DNA from 3 places in the Bacillus sp. JZ109 genome. Region 2 is predicted to be linked to each of the others. Evidence: riboswitches for the same ligand, from Rfam matches in the RefSeq annotation. Region 2 holds a riboswitch; each other region holds the start of a gene.
The links. A riboswitch is a leader RNA that binds a small molecule or an ion and turns the genes downstream of it on or off. The one in region 2 is predicted to bind thiamine pyrophosphate.

Region 1 (6,839 bases), 370 kb from region 2:
TTCATTTACTTCATCTTCATCATATCCGCGAAAACTTTTTGTAAACGTCTTGTTGTGAATATCATTTGGCGTTAATGGCATGATGCCACCTCCATTTTTACATTTCAGTACGGTTATCTAGTTCACATTATAAAACAAATTTCGCACAGATGGAGAAAAAAACTGAAAAACCGACTATTTTTGTCGTTCAAACGTAACTCTCCATTTGTCTTTTTTGGTTTTCCCTTCGATTTTTGTTAAGCTGCACCGGCCAAAACCTCTGATTGACAGCATGTCCCCTTCCGCGACTATGTATGAAGGATCTTCAACCACCTTCCAGTTCACTTTCACAAGGCCGTTTTTCACAAGCGTCTGTGATTTTTGGCGGGATTGCCTGCTCATAGCGGCGCAGACGGCGTCAAGCCTTAAAGAAGAAACCGTGTCATCTCTTATTTCGACATCAACTGCTGGAATGTTAAGGTCTGACAAGTCGATTTTCTCTAGGCTGACCGCCGCTTTGCCTGCTTGGGTCAGCTGTGCAGCCACAAAATCAGCGGTATCGGCTGAGACAATCAATTGCACTGCTGTCTCAGAAAACACGATGTCACCGAATTTTTGCCGCTTTAATCCTATGCCCATTAATGCACCAAGCAGAGAACGATGATCTACTGAGACAAACTTGTCAGCATAACGGACGTTAAACGCCTGCAATTCAAAATCCGATTCTTCCGGAGTAATGTACTCTGGATACAGAATCGCCCGTTTCCGCTCCGCTCTGTCATAGCCGCCGGAAAAAGCAAGCCCGACGTCAGCCTGTCCCGTAACAGCAGAGAGGATGACCTGCTCTCGGGGATCTAAAAAGTCGGTCAGCTTCATCCGGTACTGCTCCTGGACAATTCTTTTCCATTCGAGCGCCTGATCAATAAAGGCCCGCTCGTCTTTTCTGAAGTGCTGATATATATCGCTCATCGTCTTTCCCTTCTATGTAAAGAGGCTTGGCTGCTGCCAAGCCCCTATCAAACTGTCACATTAAAACGCAATCATGCGATAAAGCCCCCACAAGCCGGTTGTCGCAAACCGAAGCACAAGTATTGCTACGATTGGTGAAATATCCAGCATTGCAATCGGAGGAATGATTTTTCTGAATGGTTCGAGATATGGTTCACAAATCGAAGCCAAAAAACGCCCGACTGCTGTTTCCCTCGTACTCGGCACCCATGACATAAAAATATATATGATCAGGGCAAATGAGTATATTGTGATTAATAAGTTTAAAACCGAAAAAACTTGATAAAGGATCATCTCGCTTTACCACCTCTGATGTTCGTCTTCAGATATGAGCTCAGAAATTGTGCCTGATACATCTACGTTGTCAGGCGTGCAGAGGAAAATATCTGAGCCGATTCTTTGAATATCGCCGCCAATGGCATAAACGGTTCCGCTTAAAAAGTCAACAATCCGCTTCGCCTGGTCATGCTGTATCCGCTGAAGATTGACGACAACTGCCCGCCGGTTCTTCAAATGGTCGGCTATTTCCTGCGCCTCCGCATAAACGCGCGGCTCACTCAACACCACTTTAGAGGATTTCTGAACACTTTGCAAGCTCACTACATTCTGTTTGCCCGCTGGTTTATTCCCGTTGTAAGGCGGCTTTTCTTTTTGCTCATGCTCCTCATGTGATTCCCGCTCTGTCTCAATATATTCATATTCGTATTCTTCATCTTCCATTGAGAAAAAGTTTTTCAGTTTATTTTTCATACTCATTGCTGTACACCCCCTGTTTCATTTCCGACTAACGATGAGCCGATTCTAATATAAGTAGCTCCTTCTTCAATTGCAATTTCAAAATCATTTGACATGCCCATCGACAGTTCAGTACACGGAGCGTTCGGCTGGTTCAGCTTCTGAACCTGGTCACGGAGTTCTCTCAGCGACCTGAAACAGCTTCTGATCTGATCTTGATCATCAGTCAGCGGAGCCATTGTCATCAGCCCGGCAACAAGGATATGTTCGAAACCGGAAAGCTCCTGTATGAATGGAATGACTTCTTCTTTTTTCATGCCGTGTTTAGAAGGCTCAAGAGAGGTATTGACCTGCACAAAGCATCGTACAGTACCTTCAGCCCGTTTTTCAATTTCTTTCGCTAATGAGAGCCGGTCTAGGGAATGGATATAGGAAACCGCATTGACGACAGATTTTGCTTTTCTTGATTGCAGACTGCCGATAAAATGCCATTCCGGATTCCCTTTCATCAATTCCTGTTTGCGGAGCAGTTCCGCATCCCGATTCTCTCCGAGGCAGGTGATGCCAGCATCTACTGCCTCCTGTGCTCTTTCAGGCGATACATATTTAGTGACTGCAATAACCGTAACTTCATCGGAGCTGCGGCCCGATCTGTTACATGCTTCGTTTATTCGTTCGTTTATATGTCGTAAATTATCAACAACACGCAAGATCTTTTATGCCTCCTTCATTCCGATAAAGGACATCATCCGTCCAGTTTTCCCCTGATCGCGGCGGTGAGAATAGAAAAGAGACGGCTCGCTTTCCGTGCATAAACCGCTGACAGAAATTTGTTCACTTGCCAAACCGCTGTCCATCAGTATAAGACGGTTCAGCTCTTTCAGATCAAGCTGATATTGTGCCTTTGCCGTCTGATTAACGGCAAGGTCTGCTGAAACCGGCAATGCGCGGACAGCATCCATTACGCGGTCGTCTACCGTATAGCATGCTCCGCTGATAGACGGGCCAATAACAGCGTAAATATCTGAGGGATTTGAACCTTCCTTCTCAGTCCATTGCTTCACCATTTCTCTGCCAATCTGTTTGACGGTGCCTTTCCACCCGGCATGGGCGACTCCGACAAGCGACTTAACCGGATCATAAAAGAAAAGAGGCACACAATCAGCAAAGCATAATGCCAAAAATACATTTTTTTCATTTGTATAGAGCCCGTCCGTTGCTTTTAGAGCCGTGTGATACTCACGGGCGCCTTTTCCCCTATCCCTCTGCGTCACTTTCTGAACGCGATTATCATGTGTCTGATCAGCGAATACCCAAGACTGCAAATCAGTATTAAACATATCGGCAATATATTCACGATTTTTAACTACATCTGCATCTTTGTCATGAACGTGCAATCCTGTATTTAACGATTCAAAAGGCTTTTGGCTGACACCGCCGTTTTTTGTCGTAAATCCGGCAATGACCTCTTTGTTGTTTTGATTCGTTTGAGCCCAGTCTTGTATCATGAGTGTCGAGGGTGTGGTAAGACTGAATGGGTGATATGTATTCATGATGATCCAACCTTTCGACAAACATTTAAAAAAGCGGAATTTCCCACTTATTTTACCACATCTTACTGCATACGTTGAGCGCCGATTTGCATATTTCTAAATGAAATGTGCCGGAAGAATCGAGACTTCCGGCATTTGCCAATCTGCGGCAGACAAGCAGGTTTATGCATGTGGTTCACTTAATCGGACCAAGATTACATCTTCCCCGATTTTTACTATATTTCGCCATGGAATGACCAATTCCTCTTCTTTTCCAAAAAATCCGAGAACTTTCCCATTTCCTCCTAGTATGATCGCCTGAATTTTACCAGTGGTCACATTGATATCAATATCACCAATACTCCCCAGCTTTTTTCCGTTTGAGACATTGACGACATCCTTTACCTGAAATTCTGAAATGCTGATCATTCCATCACGTCCTTTTTCCGTCCTTTTGTTCAAGTATATGAACGGGCAGGCTGAACCTTGTCAGCAAGAAGAAATTTTCATGTCATTGCTCTTTTTTCCGGCTGCACCAGCTGATGATAAAATCGAGTATAATTTTTGTATACTCTACTAGCTGCTCAATCGATACCTTCTCGTTCACAGAGTGTGCATTGTGCAGATCTCCAGGACCGTATATTACGCATGGAATACCGGCATCATACAGCCATCCGCCATCTGTAACTGATTGAGAAACGTCAATAATTGGACACTCCCGTTTCACTTTCTGATGAGAGGCAGTTAGCGCTAAGACGCCTGGGTGGCCAGGGTCAACTTCCAATGCCGGAAAAATTTCTCCTCTGTCTTCTATCATAGATGAGCCTCCCCACTTGAATACAGGGCGGTTTTCCCTAAGCCAAATATCACTGTCACTCAGCCGATTGACGTAATCTTCTATTTCCGCTGCCACTTGGTCATGGGTTTCATTTGGATAAAAATGGACAGTGATCCACAGCCGGCATTCGTCCGCTATAAAAGCCGCATGTCTGCCGCCTTCTATAACAGCCGGGTTAATTGTATTTGTTCCAGGTTTAAAGCCGGGATAACTTTTCATAATAGACCAGTGGCGCTCAAGTTCACCGAGCCCCGCAATGATTTTCGCCATTTTTTCAATTGCGCTTGCTCCGAATGTTCCTCCGCCTGCGTGAATCATATTCCGTCTCGTTCCATCGTGAAATGTTTGACTGCTTTTGATTTCGATCCAGCCTGTAATAACACCGCCTTGGCCTTGAATATGCATATCGCTCGTATCAGCGACAATTGCAAAATCAGCGTGGTAGCCCCTCTTGCAGCATTCAAGCGTGCCGGCTTCTCCAACTTCCTCCCCGATAACCGATTGCAGAATCAGATCACCGGGAAGCTCAATGCCGGCTTCACGAATTAATTTGACAGCAAACAACACACACGCCATTCCGCCCTTCATATCGGAAGCGCCTCGACCGATTAAGAGACCGTTTTTTTCAATTGGATGAAATGGATCATGCTCCCATTCTTCATCCTCTTTTACCTCTGCCACATCTACGTGGCCATTGATAATCAGGCTATAATAATCTGCTGAATCTGTTCCTTTTAGCTTCCCTACAACATTGGGATCTCCAGGGTACACATCCCATTTGTCGATCGAGAATCCCAATTCATTTAAATATCCCGCAATCCATGACTGAATGCCCTCTGTATTTCTTGCAGGCGGAGCAGGTGTTTGATAAGAAATCAGCGTTTTCGCAAGCTGAATAAGCTCCTCCTTATGTTCTTCCACTTTTTTTTGCAAAGAGTCTATTTGTTGATCCAATGTAAATCCGCTCCTATTCTTTAAAATCAAAAAAGCCGTTTCAAATGTGATGAAACGGCTTAATAAAAACAAACGGAGTCCGATGTACTCCGCTTTTCACCGCTTCCCTCCGCTGGCATGATCCAGATCAGGTCAAAAGGGTTGAGACAAAGTCTCTCTCAGCTTCGCAAAGCACCCCTAGGATGAATATATATATATTTGTCAGGCATTCGTTATCGGCTCAGCTCTAGTTAAAAACGGCCGATCCTGATTCCATAATACATGGATTGGCGTATCAAAAAAAGCGGAAAGTATTTGATCAGTAAGCATTTCCTTTATTTCTCCGGATCCAAAGACCTCTCCCTGTTTTAATAAAAGGGCTTTATCAAAGACAGGCAAAATTTCTTCAGCATGATGAGTCACATAAAGGATAGATGGTGCATTTTCTTTGTTTGCAATGTATGTAATCGTATCTAACAACTTTTCCCGGGCAATAAAATCCAGTCCTGTGACTGGTTCATCCAGTATCAGCAACTCTGGATCGGCCATTAGTGCTCTAGCAATCAACGCTCTTTGTTTTTCCCCTTGAGAAAGGGTTTCATAGCGGCGATCGGCATATTCAATTGCTCCCAAGTCCTCTAACAAACCAATCGCTTTTTCCCTGGTTTTCTTACTTGGCGTTTCATATAACCCAATCGAAGCGTAAGCTCCGCTCAAAGCAATTTCAAAGGCTGAATCTCCCGGATACAATTTTTGCTGAAGAGCTGCTGAGACGAGGCCAATTTTACGTCTGAGCTTTTCCCCAAGCTCTGTTTTGCCAAATTCATGGCCAAGCACCTGCATCTCGCCTGATGTTGGAAAATAATAAGAGCAAAGCATATTTAACAGCGCTGTCTTCCCGGCGCCATTTAGGCCGTAAAGCACCCAATTTTCCTTTTCTTCCACCTTCCAATGAATATCTCTCAGTATCCATTTCCCATTCCGTTTTAGTGAGACATTGTCAAGCTGCAAAATCATCGTGGTCCTCCTCTTTATTGCCTTTTATAATTGTTTTAATTTTCATAAAACTTTGTACGAACTAGGATACCTTACTTTTCCCAAAACGTAAACCATCCGTAATCAATAGAAAAGCCTTTAAAACAACATCGTTTTAAAGGCTTTTCATTATTGATGAATATTTTTATTCATTTGTTTGATAGCCGCTTTTTCAAGTCTGGACACCTGCGCTTGAGAAATTCCGATTTCCTCGGCGACTTCCATTTGGGTTTTCCCTTGGAAGAATCGCTTTCTCAAAATCATTTTTTCCCTATCGTTCAGCCTTCTCATGCCCTCTTTTAAAGCCAGCTCTTCAATCCATTGTGAATCTGTATTACGCTCATCACTGATTTGGTCCATCACATAGATCGGGTCTCCGCCGTCGTTATAGATCGGTTCAAATAGAGAAACCGGATCCTGGATGGCATCAAGCGCAAATACAATTTCCTCATGCGGTACTTCAAGAACTTTTGCGATGTCTTCTGCAGTCGGCTCCTTGCTTGTCTCACTGATTAACCGCTCTCTTACCTGAAGCGCCTTGTAAGCGATGTCCCGGAGTGATCTTGAGACACGGATCGGGTTATTATCACGTAAATACCTGCGGATCTCTCCGATAATCATAGGTACAGCGTATGTTGAAAACTTAACATTGTGGCTTAGGTCAAAATTATCAATGGATTTCATTAGTCCGATGCAGCCGACTTGAAATAAGTCATCAACATACTCCCCTCTGTTATTAAATCGTTGAATGACACTTAAGACAAGACGCAAGTTCCCGT
Region 2 (6,839 bases):
TACATCTGTCGCATCTTTAGTTGTTGTACTTATCGTTGCATTTTTGACACCCATCCTTTTGCATCGGTTTAAACTCAGCATCCCGGTTGTTGTTGCTGAAATCATTATGGGGCTGATAATTGGGAAAAGCGGCCTTAATTTAGTTGTGGAGGGTGACACCTGGCTCCAGACACTCTCTATGCTCGGATTTATCTTTTTAATGTTTTTAAGCGGGCTTGAAATTGATTTTTCGTCGTTTGAGAAAGGAAAGAAAAAGCAGTTCCTGCCGAATGGCAAGGAAGCGCCGAATACGTTTGCTGCGGCATCTGTTATTTTCGTCGGTATTTTTATTTTATCATTGCTCTTGTCCTATGGGTTCGTCTTGGCCGGATTTATCCAAAATGCATTTTTGATGACCCTGATTATTTCAACGATTTCATTAGGCGTTGTCGTTCCAACATTAAAAGAAGAACGGATCATGAATTCGAATATCGGGCAGATTATTTTGCTTGTTGCTGTTATTGCTGATTTGGCCACGATGATTCTTCTTGCTGTTTTTTCTTCTTTATACGGAGAGGACAGCGGAAACATGTGGCTCCTGATGATTCTGTTTGCGGCCGGAGTGGTGCTTTACTTTTTCGGCCGGGTCTTCAAACATCGCTCTTTTGTTCAATCCATGTCAAAAGGGACGATCCAGATCGGGACGCGTGCCATTTTTACGTTAATTATTGTACTCGTTGCCCTGTCTGAATCACTTGGGGCGGAAAATATTCTCGGCGCTTTCTTAGCGGGGGTTCTCGTTTCCCTGCTTTCGCCAAACAAAGAACTTGTTCAGCAGCTGGACTCATTTGGTTATGGGTTCTTAATACCGATTTTCTTTGTGATGGTCGGTGTGAAGCTTGATATTTGGACTCTTTTTCAGGATAAAACAATTTTAATCATGATTCCGCTCCTGCTGCTGGCGCTGTTAGTCAGCAAAATCATTCCTGTCATGTACTTAAAGAAGTGGTATGATAACCGAACCATTTTCGCGTCTGGTTTCCTGCTGACATCAACGCTTTCGCTCGTGATTGCCGCTGCAACAATCGGCCAGCAGCTTCACGTGATCAGTGCAAATATGTCAGGAGCGCTAATTTTAGTAGCCGTCATTGCAAGTATTTTTACGCCGATCTGTTTTAAAAAATTATACAAACGGGAAGAGCAGCCGGAGGAGAAAAAGACGATTACGTTCATTGGCGCCAATCAAATGACTTTGCCTGTTACACTTGAATTGCCAGAGGAAGAGTATGACGTGCGTGTTGTACACGTCTACCAAGAGAATGCGGAGGAAAAGCTGTCAGAATCAGTGTTTGCTGTTGAAACAATTTCTGACTATGAACACGAGACGCTTGAATCACTCGGCATTTTTGAAACGGATATCCTCGTTGTGGCGACAGGAAATGAAGATATGAATGCAGACATTGCATTACTTGCAAAAGAAAAAGGCACAGAAAGAGTCATTGCAAGCGTAGGATCACCGGAGCATGAAGCAGCCCTGAAGGAGCAGGGAATCAGCATCTTTTCTATTCTGCTGTCGACAAAAACGCTGCTTCGCGCACTGATTGAAGCGCCTGGCGTCATGAAGCTGCTCACGAACCAAGAGTCTTCGCTGTATCAAATTAATATGGAGAACAGTAAATATGATGGTGTCATTTTACGGGAATTCCCTTTAACAGGTGACGTCATCTTTGTCAGGATCTTCAGAGGTGTGGACAGCATCGTTCCTCATGGGGATACAAGGCTGAAACTTGGAGACCGTTTAATTGTCACCGGATCTCGGGGGTACGTAACGGATCTTAAGAAAACATTGGAAGGATAAATCTTGACCAAATAAGGATTCGTGTTAATATAGAGGTGCAGAACAATTCAATATGTATTCGTTTAACCACTAGGGGTGTCCTTCATAAGGGCTGAGATAAAAGTGTGACTTTTAGACCCTCATAACTTGAACAGGTTCAGACCTGCGTAGGGAAGTGGAGCGGTATTTGTGTTATTTTACTATGCCAATTCCAAACCACTTTTCCTTGCGGGAAAGTGGTTTTTTTATTTTCAGAGGGGGAATGATTTGTGAAGTTTTCAGAAGAATGCCGCAGTGCAGCCGCAGAATGGTGGGAGGGGAGCTTTGTCCATCCGTTCGTTCAAGGAATCGGTGACGGAACGCTTCCGATTGACCGTTTTAAATACTACGTACTTCAGGATTCCTATTATTTAACGCATTTTGCAAAGGTGCAGTCATTTGGCGCCGCTTATGCGAAGGATCTTTATACAACGGGGCGGATGGCAAGCCATGCCCAAGGTACATATGAGGCGGAAATGGCGCTTCATCGGGAGTTTGCCGAGCTGTTGGAAATCAGCGAGGAAGAGCGTAAGGCGTTTAAGCCGTCTCCTACTGCGTATTCTTATACATCCCATATGTACCGTTCGGTTTTGAGCGGGAATTTCGCAGAAATCTTAGCGGCCTTGCTGCCATGCTATTGGCTCTATTACGAGGTTGGTGAGAAATTGCTGCATTGCGATCCTGGGCATCCGATTTATCAAAAGTGGATTGGGACGTACGGCGGTGACTGGTTTAGACAACAGGTTGAGGAGCAAATCAACCGCTTTGATGAGCTGGCGGAAAACAGCACGGAGGAAGTGCGTGCCAAGATGAAAGAGAATTTTGTCATCTCCAGCTACTATGAATATCAATTTTGGGGAATGGCCTATCGAAAAGAAGGCTGGTCTGACAGCGCCATAAAAGAGGTGGAGGAATGTGGAGCTTCACGCCATAACGGATGACAGCAAGCCGGTAGAAGAGCTAGCGAGAACCATCATTTCGATTCAGAATGAAGTTGATTTTATTCATATTCGGGAACGCTCAAAATCGGCGGCAGATATTTTGAAACTGCTCGAGCTTATTTTTGAAGGCGGTATAGATAAACGAAAACTGGTGATGAACGGGCGCGTGGATATTGCGCTTTTCTCTACTATTCACCGCGTGCAGCTGCCAAGCGGCAGCTTTTCACCGAAGCAGGTCAGGGTCAGATTTCCACACCTTCATATCGGGAGGTCGGTGCATTCACTGGAGGAAGCGGTTCAAGCAGAAAAGGAAGACGCGGACTACGTGCTGTTCGGCCATGTGTTTGAAACGGATTGCAAAAAGGGTCTTGAAGGCAGAGGAGTATCTTTGCTGTCAGATATCAAACAGCGGATTTCCATCCCGGTTATAGCCATCGGGGGGATGACGCCGGACAGGTTAAGAGACGTAAAACAAGCAGGGGCAGACGGCATTGCTGTTATGTCAGGAATTTTCTCTTCCGCTGAGCCCTTGGAAGCAGCCAGACGATATTCCCGCAAGCTAAAGGAGATGCGCTATGAAAAGGCATTATGAAGCAGTGGTGATTGGAGGCGGAATTATTGGTTCCGCGATTGCTTATCATTTGGCAAAGGAAAACAAAAGCACCGCATTGTTTGAAAGCGGAACAATGGGCGGCAGAACGACAAGTGCCGCTGCCGGAATGCTGGGCGCCCATGCCGAATGCGAGGAACGTGACGCGTTTTTTGATTTCGCCATGCACAGTCAGCGTCTGTACAAAGGTCTTGGAGAAGAGCTTTATGCATTATCCGGTGTGGATATCAGGCAGCATAACGGCGGTATGTTTAAGCTTGCATTTTCTGAAGAAGATGTGCTGCAGCTGAGACAGATGGACGATTTGGACTCTGTCAGCTGGTATTCAAAAGAAGAGGTGTTAGAAAAAGAGCCGTATGCGTCTGGTGACATCTTTGGTGCATCTTTTATTCAGGATGATGTGCATGTGGAGCCTTATTTTGTTTGCAAGGCATATGTGAAAGCAGCAAAAATGCTTGGGGCGGAGATTTTTGAGCATACGCCCGTCCTGCATGCCGAACGTGACGGTGAAGCCCTGTTCATCAAGACCCCTAGCGGAGACGTATGGGCTAATCATGTTGTCGTTGCCAGCGGAGTGTGGAGCGGGATGTTTTTTAAACAGCTCGGACTGAACAATGCTTTTCTCCCTGTAAAAGGGGAGTGCCTGTCCGTTTGGAATGATGATATCCCGCTGACAAAAACGCTTTACCATGATCACTGCTATATCGTACCGAGAAAAAGCGGCAAACTGGTTGTCGGCGCGACAATGAAGCCGGGAGACTGGAGTGAAACACCGGATCTTGGCGGATTGGAATCGGTTATGAAAAAAGCAAAAACGATGCTGCCGGCTATACAGAATATGAAGGTGGATCGTTTTTGGGCGGGACTCCGGCCGGGAACAAAGGATGGAAAACCGTACATCGGCAGACATCCTGAGGACAGCCGTATTTTATTTGCGGCGGGCCATTTCAGAAATGGGATCCTGCTTGCTCCCGCAACGGGCGCTTTGATCAGTGACCTCATCATGAATAAAGAGGTCAACCAAGACTGGCTGCACGCATTCCGAATTGATCGCAAGGAGGCGATTCAGATATGATCCTACAGCTGAACGGTAAAGACGTGAAGTGGGAAAAAGACACAGGTACAATTCAAGACCTGCTGGCGTCTTATCAGCTTGAAAATAAAATTGTTATCGTGGAAAGAAATAAAGAAATAATCGGGAAAGAACGCTATCACGAGGTTGAGCTTTGTGATCGTGATGTCATTGAAATTGTCCATTTTGTAGGAGGCGGATGAGCATGTTAACAATTGGCGGAAAATCATTTCAATCAAGATTGCTGCTGGGCACGGGGAAATACCCATCGTTTGACATTCAAAAGGAAGCAGTAGCTGTTTCCGAGTCTGATATTTTAACATTTGCTGTGCGGAGAATGAACATCTTTGAAGCATCTCAGCCGAATTTTCTGGAACAGCTTGATTTATCCAAATATACGCTTTTGCCGAATACAGCGGGCGCCAGCACTGCTGAAGAAGCGGTTCGGATTGCAAGGCTGGCGAAAGCGTCAGGCCTTTGTGACATGATTAAAGTTGAAGTCATCGGATGCAGCCGTTCCTTGCTGCCTGACCCTGTTGAGACATTAAAAGCGTCTGAACAGCTTCTTGAAGAAGGCTTTATTGTGCTCCCGTACACGTCGGATGACGTTGTGCTGGCGAGAAAGCTGGAAGAGCTCGGCGTTCATGCCATCATGCCGGGTGCATCTCCGATTGGATCAGGACAAGGAATCTTAAATCCTTTGAATCTGTCGTTTATTATTGAACAGGCGAAAGTGCCGGTCATCGTGGATGCTGGAATCGGCTCGCCTAAAGATGCGGCATACGCAATGGAGCTTGGAGCGGATGGCGTACTGCTCAATACGGCTGTATCGGGAGCTGACGATCCTGTGAAAATGGCTCGTGCCATGAAGCTCGCGGTGGAAGCAGGACGCCTTTCTTATGAGGCGGGCCGAATCCCGCTTAAGCAATACGGAACGGCAAGCAGTCCGGGAGAAGGTCTTCCTGTATGACGGGCAGGTATTCAAGGCAGGAGCTGTTTGCTCCGATCGGCCCATCCGGCCAGAAAAAATTGAAAGAAGCGCGCGCCGTGATTATCGGCGCCGGCGCGCTCGGAACAGCCAGTGCAGAAATGCTGGTGAGAGCGGGAGTCGGCTCTGTGAAAATTGCCGACAGAGATTATGTTGAATGGAGCAACCTCCAGCGCCAGCAACTTTATACAGAAGATGATGTCAAAAAAGAAATGCCGAAAGCAGCCGCTGCGGAGCGCCGTCTCCGTTCGATTAACAGCGATGTTGATGTGACCGGACTTGTCATGGATGTGACAGCAGAAAATATCTTCGAGCTGATTAGGGATGCATCAATTATAGTGGATGCGGCTGATAATTTTGAAACCCGCCTGATCGTAAATGATGCTGCGGTAAAGGAAGGGATTCCTTTTCTTTACGGTGCCTGTGTAGGGAGCTACGGCCTTACCTTTACCGTGGTGCCGGGTTCTACTCCTTGCCTGCATTGCTTGCTCGATACACTTCCGATTGGCGGAGCAACATGTGACACAGCTGGCATCATCAGTCCGGCTGTTTTGCAGGTAGCAGTCTTTCAGGTAACAGATGCACTGAAGCTGCTGACGGGAGAGGAGTGCGAGCCGGTGCTGCGCTCCTTTGATTTGTGGAAAAACGAGCGGTCAGAAGTGAGAGCGGCCAGTCTCAAACATGACGCATGCCCAAGCTGCGGCACAAAGGATTTTCCGTTTTTGTCATATGAAAATCAAACAAAAGCGGCTGTATTGTGCGGCAGGAACACGGTGCAGATCAGATCATCTATTACGAAAGAAGCGGATCTTGAAGCGCTTGCCGGTCAGCTGAGGCAGGCCGGGCTTGAAGTAGCTGCGAACCCGTATTTAATTTCCTGCCGCTCGGATGATATGAAAATGGTGCTGTTCCGGGACGGCAGAGCTTTGATCCATGGAACAAATGATATTGCCCGGGCAAAATCCATTTATCATAAATGGATCGGGTAATAAAAGGAGTGTAGTGTAATGAGTATATATAAAGCATTGACAATCGCCGGATCAGATTCAGGCGGCGGCGCAGGGATACAGGCTGATATTAAAACCTTTCAAGAGCTTGATGTATTCGGAATGTCTGCGATTACAGCGGTAACCGCTCAAAATACGCTTGGCGTTCATGGGATGCATCCGCTGACTGTAGAGGCGTTGAGACAGCAAATTGACGCTGTTGCTGAGGATTTGAGACCGGATGCAGTCAAAACGGGAATGCTCTGGAATGCCGACATGATTGAAGAAGTGGCAAGAAAAATTGACGAGTACGGATTCAATCGTGTAATTGTTGATCCGGTTATGATCGCAAAGGGCGGGGCATCCTTGCTGCGTGATGAGTCAGTT
Region 3 (6,839 bases), 290 kb from region 2:
CCAGCGATCACAGGCGAATTACCGACTTGAGAAAAATCAAGTTTGTCTGCCGCAAGGCCTTCAAATTGGGGCGGACCGCTTTGAAACTCCACCCATTTCACTTTGATGCCTTCTTTTTCAAATGCATCTTCGAACCAGCCTTTTTCTTTTGCGATCAAAAGCGGGCTTAAGCTTTGCTGAATACCAATACGAATTTCCTTCAATTGTTTGTGGTCACCGCTGGCTCCATTTGCTCCACAGCCTGCGAGCAGAAAAATAACGGCAACCAATACAATGAGTCCTTTTTTCATTTCCGCTTCCGCCCTTTCTATATCCCTGATCCTTCTGCGTACTCCAAATCTTCTGTTTTCTCGAATTCCGACAGCACTCTCTGTCTGATCGCTTGGAAATCCGGAGTCGTCCGGTTCCGCGGATACGCCAGGTGAATGGGCATCAGCTTATGGATTTTCCCCGGTTTGGCCTTAAGGATCGCAAGCTCATTTCCTAAATAAACAGATTCATCTATATCATGAGTCACGAGAATCATCGTTGTTTTTTTCCTCCTCCATATATCCAGCAGCACGTCCTGCAGGTGTTTTCTTGTAAAAGCGTCGAGTGCACCAAACGGTTCATCTAAAAGCAGCACCTCAGGCTCCCGCAGAAGGGCCCGGGCGATGGCTACTCTTTGTGACATGCCGCCTGACAGCTCGCGCGGATATGCTTTTTCCGATCCTTTCAATCTGACAATCTCGATCAGTTCATCCACCTTTTGTTTGACTTTTGGGTCCTTCAAATTCAAGTCGGCTGCAATATTCTGCTCAACAGTCAGCCAAGGAAAGAGGCGGTGTTCCTGAAAAATAAATCCTTGCTGAATACCCGGAGCTGTTACGCTGCGGCCGTTAATTTCCACACTCCCGTCATATTCAGAATCAAGCCCTGCAATAATCTTTAACAGGGTGCTTTTTCCACACCCGCTCGGTCCGATAAGCGTTAGAAATTCGCCTGGTGCGATTGATAATTCTATGTTCTCTAAGACCGTGTTTTTGCGGCCCTCTTGAACAAATGCCTTTTCTTTGATGCTGATGGTCACAGCCACTTTTATCCCTCTCTTTCTGCCAACCCCGCCTTCAAAAAAACAAAAAGGCCCCCATCTCTGTTCTTGTAGAGATGAGAGCCTTCGGCGGTCCGATCAGCTGCCCAATTGTTTTTTTGTTTGAATAACATGTTAATTCAAATTATTCCGATATGTCAACTCTTTTTTAAATACGATTTTTGATATCCTTGTTTATCACTTACTCTACTTGTTTCGCAAATAGAGAAGGAAAAATTATTTCTCCAAAAATTATTAAGTGTCATAAAAAGCTGTTACAACAAGGTTTTTCAACACTTTCGATACTAGATATCGATTAATAGAGATAACTATTTTATAATAATTATAAAATAATATTGACTTTTTACTTAGAGATGATATTATGTTCTTATAAATTCCAAGAGGTGATAACATGAGTTCAAATAAACTGACAACTAGCTGGGGCGCTCCGGTTGGAGATAATCAAAACTCAATGACTGCCGGTTCTCGCGGACCAACTTTAATTCAAGATGTACATTTACTCGAAAAATTGGCCCATTTCAACCGAGAACGTGTTCCTGAACGTGTTGTTCACGCCAAAGGAGCAGGCGCACACGGATATTTTGAAGTGACAAACGACGTAACAAAATACACGAAAGCCGCTTTCCTTTCTGAAGTCGGCAAACGCACACCGTTGTTCATCCGTTTCTCAACAGTTGCCGGTGAACTTGGCTCTGCTGACACAGTTCGCGACCCGCGCGGATTTGCTGTTAAATTTTATACTGAAGAAGGAAACTACGACATCGTCGGCAACAATACGCCTGTATTCTTTATCCGCGATGCGATTAAGTTCCCTGATTTCATCCATACACAAAAAAGAGATCCAAAAACACACCTGAAAAACCCTACGGCTGTATGGGATTTCTGGTCACTTTCACCAGAGTCACTGCACCAAGTGACAATCCTGATGTCTGACCGCGGAATTCCTGCGACACTTCGCCACATGCACGGCTTCGGAAGCCATACATTCAAATGGACAAATGCCGAAGGCGAAGGCGTATGGATTAAATATCACTTTAAAACAGAACAAGGCGTGAAAAACCTTGATGTCAATACGGCAGCAAAAATTGCCGGTGAAAACCCTGATTACCATACAGAAGACCTTTTCAACGCAATCGAAAACGGTGATTATCCTGCATGGAAACTATATGTGCAAATCATGCCTTTAGAAGATGCAAATACGTACCGTTTCGATCCGTTTGATGTCACAAAAGTTTGGTCTCAAAAAGACTACCCGTTAATCGAGGTCGGACGCATGGTTCTAGACAGAAATCCGGAAAACTACTTTGCAGAGGTAGAACAAGCGACATTTTCACCTGGAACCCTCGTGCCTGGTATTGATGTTTCACCGGATAAAATGCTTCAAGGCCGACTTTTTGCTTATCATGATGCACACCGCTACCGTGTCGGTGCAAACCATCAAGCGCTGCCAATCAACCGCGCACGCAACAAAGTAAACAATTATCAGCGTGATGGGCAAATGCGTTTTGATGATAACGGCGGCGGATCTGTGTATTACGAGCCTAACAGCTTCGGCGGTCCGAAAGAGTCACCTGAAGATAAGCAAGCAGCATATCCGGTACAAGGTATCGCTGACAGCGTAAGCTACGATCACAACGATCACTACACTCAAGCCGGTGATCTGTATCGTTTAATGAGTGAAGATGAACGTACCCGCCTTGTTGAAAATATCGTTAATGCTATGAAGCCGGTAGAAAAAGAAGAAATCAAGCTGCGCCAAATCGAGCACTTCTACAAAGCGGATCCTGAATACGGAAAACGCGTGGCAGAAGGCCTTGGATTGCCGATTAAAAAAGATGCTTAATGGAGAAATGCAAAAACCCGCTGTAGTCAGCGGGTTTTTTTATATTTAGTTACACATTGCGTATGCTTCTCATCAATCTTCATATAAATTTCTTCCATGAGTTCCGCGCTGTTTATAATCTCTCGTTTGTTTTTTTCAATCAGCAGCTCAAGCGGCAAAATCTGATTCCCGTAGGTTTTTCGCTTCCTGAATCGTTTTCTCCCCTTTTCTTTTTTGACTCCCATCAATAATCCCTCCTTTTTCATACAAAAAAGGCCCTTATCTAAAAGATAAGAGCCTTCGGTGTCCCGATCAGCGCGATAAATTTGAAAAATTTGTACTGACCATGTTAATTCATACAATACCGACCTGTCAACTATTTTTTGAGGGTATTGATACTATATCAGATTGCATCCCCGCTTTTTCCTTATACACTCTTATCCCCTGACGCATAAGCTAGAGAAACTAGAATACGAGAGAAAGAGATGTGGGTGTGTGGAAAAGACAAAATTGACCGGACGTATCGTGACACGGGATGATCCGGACTTTCGAGTTAAACGATGGGAGACTACGTAAATTGGCCAGATATCAAAATCAGAAACTGGCCAAGAACATATTACGGCGAAAACGTTGAACGACTCCGCCGTGTCAAAACGAAATATGATCCAGAAAATGTTTTCCGCTTTGAACAGAGTATTCCTCCGCTTCGACGCTCTCTGTTTTTCTAAAAAATGAAGATGGAGCATTCTCCATCTTCATCTTATTTATTGATATAAATTGCTTCCCGTATCGACAAACTCTTTTGCTTTTTCTTTTAATCCTTTATTTATGGCTTCTGCTTCACTGAGATCGTTTTTCTTCGCATAATCCCGAATATCCTGTGAAATTCTCATGCTGCAAAATTTCGGACCGCACATGGAACAAAAGTGAGCGGTTTTTGCTCCTTCAGCAGGCAGGGTTTCATCATGGTATTCAAGGGCTCTCTCCGGATCAAGAGATAAATTAAACTGATCCCGCCAGCGGAATTCAAAACGGGCTTTCGATAACGCATCATCCCGGATTTGCGCTCCGGGATGCCCTTTTGCAAGGTCCGCAGCGTGCGCAGCGATCTTATATGTAATGACTCCTTCACGAACATCATCACGGTTTGGCAGCCCCAAATGCTCCTTCGGCGTTACATAACAAAGCATTGCTGTCCCATACCAACCGATCATCGCCGCTCCGATCGCTGAAGTAATATGGTCATATCCCGGCGCAATATCCGTTGTCAACGGCCCCAATGTGTAAAAAGGCGCTTCTTTACAAATGTCCATTTGTTTATCGACGTTCTCTTTGATTTTATGCATCGGAACATGTCCAGGACCCTCAATCATCACCTGAACATCATGCTTCCAGGCAATTTGCGTCAGCTCTCCAAGCGTCTCTAATTCAGCAAACTGCGCTTCGTCATTGGCATCAGCAATTGATCCGGGACGCAAACCATCCCCAAGTGAGAAAGCAATATCATACATTTTCATAATCTCACATATTTCTTCAAAATGTGTGTATAAAAAGCTTTCTTGATGATGAGCCAGACACCACTGCGCCATAATCGCTCCCCCGCGTGACACAATACCAGTTGTCCGTTTGGCAGTCAGCGGTACATACCTAAGCAAAACACCCGCGTGAATCGTAAAATAATCCACTCCCTGCTCTGCCTGCTCGATTAGCGTATCACGATAAATCTCCCACGTTAAATCCTCCGCTACGCCGTTTACTTTTTCAAGCGCCTGATAAATCGGAACAGTTCCCACAGGCACGGGGCAATTGCGGATAATCCATTCACGCGTCGTATGAATATCTTTTCCGGTAGAGAGATCCATCATCGTATCCGCTCCCCAGCGGATGGCCCACGTCATTTTTTCCACTTCTTCTTCAATGGATGACGTAACCGCTGAATTCCCGATATTCGCATTAATCTTCACATGAAAATTCCGGCCGATAATCATTGGCTCACTTTCAGGGTGATTAATGTTTGAAGGAATAATCGCCCGGCCGCTGGCTACCTCGTCTCTGACGAATTCAGGAGACACATGCTCACGAATGGCGATAAATTCCATCTCAGGTGTAATGATCCCCTTTTTTGCATAGTGCATTTGTGTGACATTTTGACCTGCCTTCGCCCTCAGCGGTTTCCGCTTTAATCCTGGGTAGCTTACGTTTGGATTTGCTTTTTTATAACCGTTATCTTCTGGTTTTATAGCCCGACCTTCATACTCTTCCACGTCACCGCGCTCTGTGATCCATTTTTGGCGGAGCGGCTTTAATCCTTCTTGAATATTAATGGTTACTTCAGGGTCCGTATACGGTCCGCTTGTATCATAGACACGCACAGGCGCGTTTTCCTCTTCGCCGAACGATCCCGTCGTCGGACTCAATAGGATCTCCCTCATCGGCACTTGGATGTCCGAAGAAGAACCCTCCACGTATACCTTCTTGCTGCCTGAAAAACTTGACATAATGGAAATGTTGGCTTGCTGCACTGAATTGTTTTGCATTACTTTTCCTTCCCCTCTCTACGTTTGAAAGGACAAAATCAAGCCCATAACCAGCACAAAAAACCGGATTCATATAAATGAACCCGGTTACAGTCAGAAAGAAACATATTATTGCCCAGCAAGACAATAACAAAAACAATTCCTCTACTTCCCCACGCTGGTACGAACCAGATCAGGTCCAAAGGGTTAAGAAGCTTACCTTCTCTCTCAGCCCGAAAGCGGGCACCCCCAGTAACTATTGATTTCGCACTCATCTTATCATAAAATCAATCTGAAAAAAAGAGGAATATAGATAATATTCAGCCAATTTCACCCTAAATATTTGACCGGCAACGGAATTTCAGCTATTTCATGTTCAGCCATCATCACCCGATATGCCTTTCCTTCCGACCTTGAACTCACAGTCTGAAACAGCTGATCATTTATGAAATGGAGAGCAGCCCCATCATCCGCTGCATAGCCACTGCATAAGAACTTGTTAGATATCAGCTGGTGGTATGCCGGTCTCCGATCCTTTTCCCCGTCATAATGGGGACAAAAGCTCCCTTGCAAAAAACCTAAACTTTTCAAACTTGTCAGCGGTCCGGCTGAATCCGTCACCCCTTCTTCAAACCAGCAGATCGCACCGGCACTTAATCCAGCCAAAACCACACCGTTCTTCCATGCTTCCCTGAGAATCTGGTCAAGCCCCCACTCTTTCCATAACACAAGTAAATTCCGCGTATTTCCCCCGCCAACATAAATCACGTCCATTTCCATAACAAAAGAAGCTACATCTGTTGATGGCGGCTTAAACAAAGATAAGTGAGACGGCACACAATCCAGTGTTTGAAATGCATGATAAAACCGCTGAATATAGTTTTGGGAATCTCCGCTCGCCGTCGGCAAAAAACAAATACGAGGCTGCTCTCGTTTTGATTGAGGATATATTGATCGAGGGACAAATTATCCGGCTCAATCGAAAAACCCCCGCCCCCCATCGCTATAATCTGCTTCATCATCACATCCCCCAACAAAATTTGTTGCTTATTATAGCATTTTGTATAGAAGCAAGAAACAAAGCCAAATACTTTCTTATCAGGAGCTGCTAAAAAAACAAAGGAGGTGGTTTCCCATTGAACAAAGTCTTTGTCCCAAAGATATTCTTGATTTGTTAACAACAATAAAAACCAGCATTAACAAATACACTGTCGCAATAACAGAAGCCGAAAATCCCCACATCAGAAGAGCATTGCATGATCAATTAGATACAGCTGTGTATCTCCATGATGAACTGTCAGATTTTCTGTTAGAAAAGGGGTGGCTCGGGTGAGCAATTTCAAATCGATTCACTTTTATCTTGTAGCAAAAACCACAAAAAGAGACGGGATCTCAAAGATGAGATGCCGTC

Region 1: linked by a shared signal. The riboswitch ahead of ylmB (N-formyl-4-amino-5-aminomethyl-2-methylpyrimidine deformylase) and the one ahead of tenA (thiaminase II) in region 2 are both predicted to bind thiamine pyrophosphate.
Region 3: linked by a shared signal. The riboswitch ahead of thiC (phosphomethylpyrimidine synthase ThiC) and the one ahead of tenA (thiaminase II) in region 2 are both predicted to bind thiamine pyrophosphate.

What each region holds. Positions count from the first base shown of each region.
Region 1 covers NZ_CP096388.1:2,469,714-2,476,552, forward strand. The annotation lists gene divIVA (septum site-determining protein DivIVA) at 1-81, opposite strand, end outside; gene M1D94_RS12985 (YlmH family RNA-binding protein) at 175-948, opposite strand; gene M1D94_RS12990 (YggT family protein) at 1,009-1,281, opposite strand; gene sepF (cell division protein SepF) at 1,288-1,743, opposite strand; gene M1D94_RS13000 (YggS family pyridoxal phosphate-dependent enzyme) at 1,740-2,432, opposite strand; gene pgeF (peptidoglycan editing factor PgeF) at 2,439-3,275, opposite strand; gene M1D94_RS13010 (YlmC/YmxH family sporulation protein) at 3,438-3,683, opposite strand; gene ylmB (N-formyl-4-amino-5-aminomethyl-2-methylpyrimidine deformylase) at 3,766-5,046, opposite strand; TPP riboswitch at 5,134-5,235, opposite strand; gene M1D94_RS13020 (ABC transporter ATP-binding protein) at 5,248-6,042, opposite strand; gene sigG (RNA polymerase sporulation sigma factor SigG) at 6,190-6,839, opposite strand, start outside.
Region 2 covers NZ_CP096388.1:2,834,896-2,841,734, reverse strand. The annotation lists gene M1D94_RS15000 (monovalent cation:proton antiporter family protein) at 1-1,837, shown strand, start outside; TPP riboswitch at 1,899-2,007, shown strand; gene tenA (thiaminase II) at 2,086-2,796, shown strand; gene tenI (thiazole tautomerase TenI) at 2,771-3,388, shown strand; gene thiO (glycine oxidase ThiO) at 3,372-4,481, shown strand; gene thiS (sulfur carrier protein ThiS) at 4,481-4,681, shown strand; gene thiG (thiazole synthase) at 4,678-5,448, shown strand; gene thiF (thiazole biosynthesis adenylyltransferase ThiF) at 5,445-6,455, shown strand; gene thiD (bifunctional hydroxymethylpyrimidine kinase/phosphomethylpyrimidine kinase) at 6,474-6,839, shown strand, end outside.
Region 3 covers NZ_CP096388.1:3,121,855-3,128,693, forward strand. The annotation lists gene M1D94_RS16475 (aliphatic sulfonate ABC transporter substrate-binding protein) at 1-290, opposite strand, end outside; gene M1D94_RS16480 (ABC transporter ATP-binding protein) at 308-1,075, opposite strand; gene katA (catalase KatA) at 1,482-2,933, shown strand; gene senS (transcriptional regulator SenS) at 2,960-3,157, opposite strand; partial or broken gene M1D94_RS16495 (BBE domain-containing protein) at 3,470-3,640, shown strand; gene thiC (phosphomethylpyrimidine synthase ThiC) at 3,677-5,449, opposite strand; TPP riboswitch at 5,582-5,689, opposite strand; partial or broken gene M1D94_RS16505 (Type 1 glutamine amidotransferase-like domain-containing protein) at 5,759-6,447, opposite strand; gene M1D94_RS16510 (spore coat protein) at 6,489-6,761, shown strand.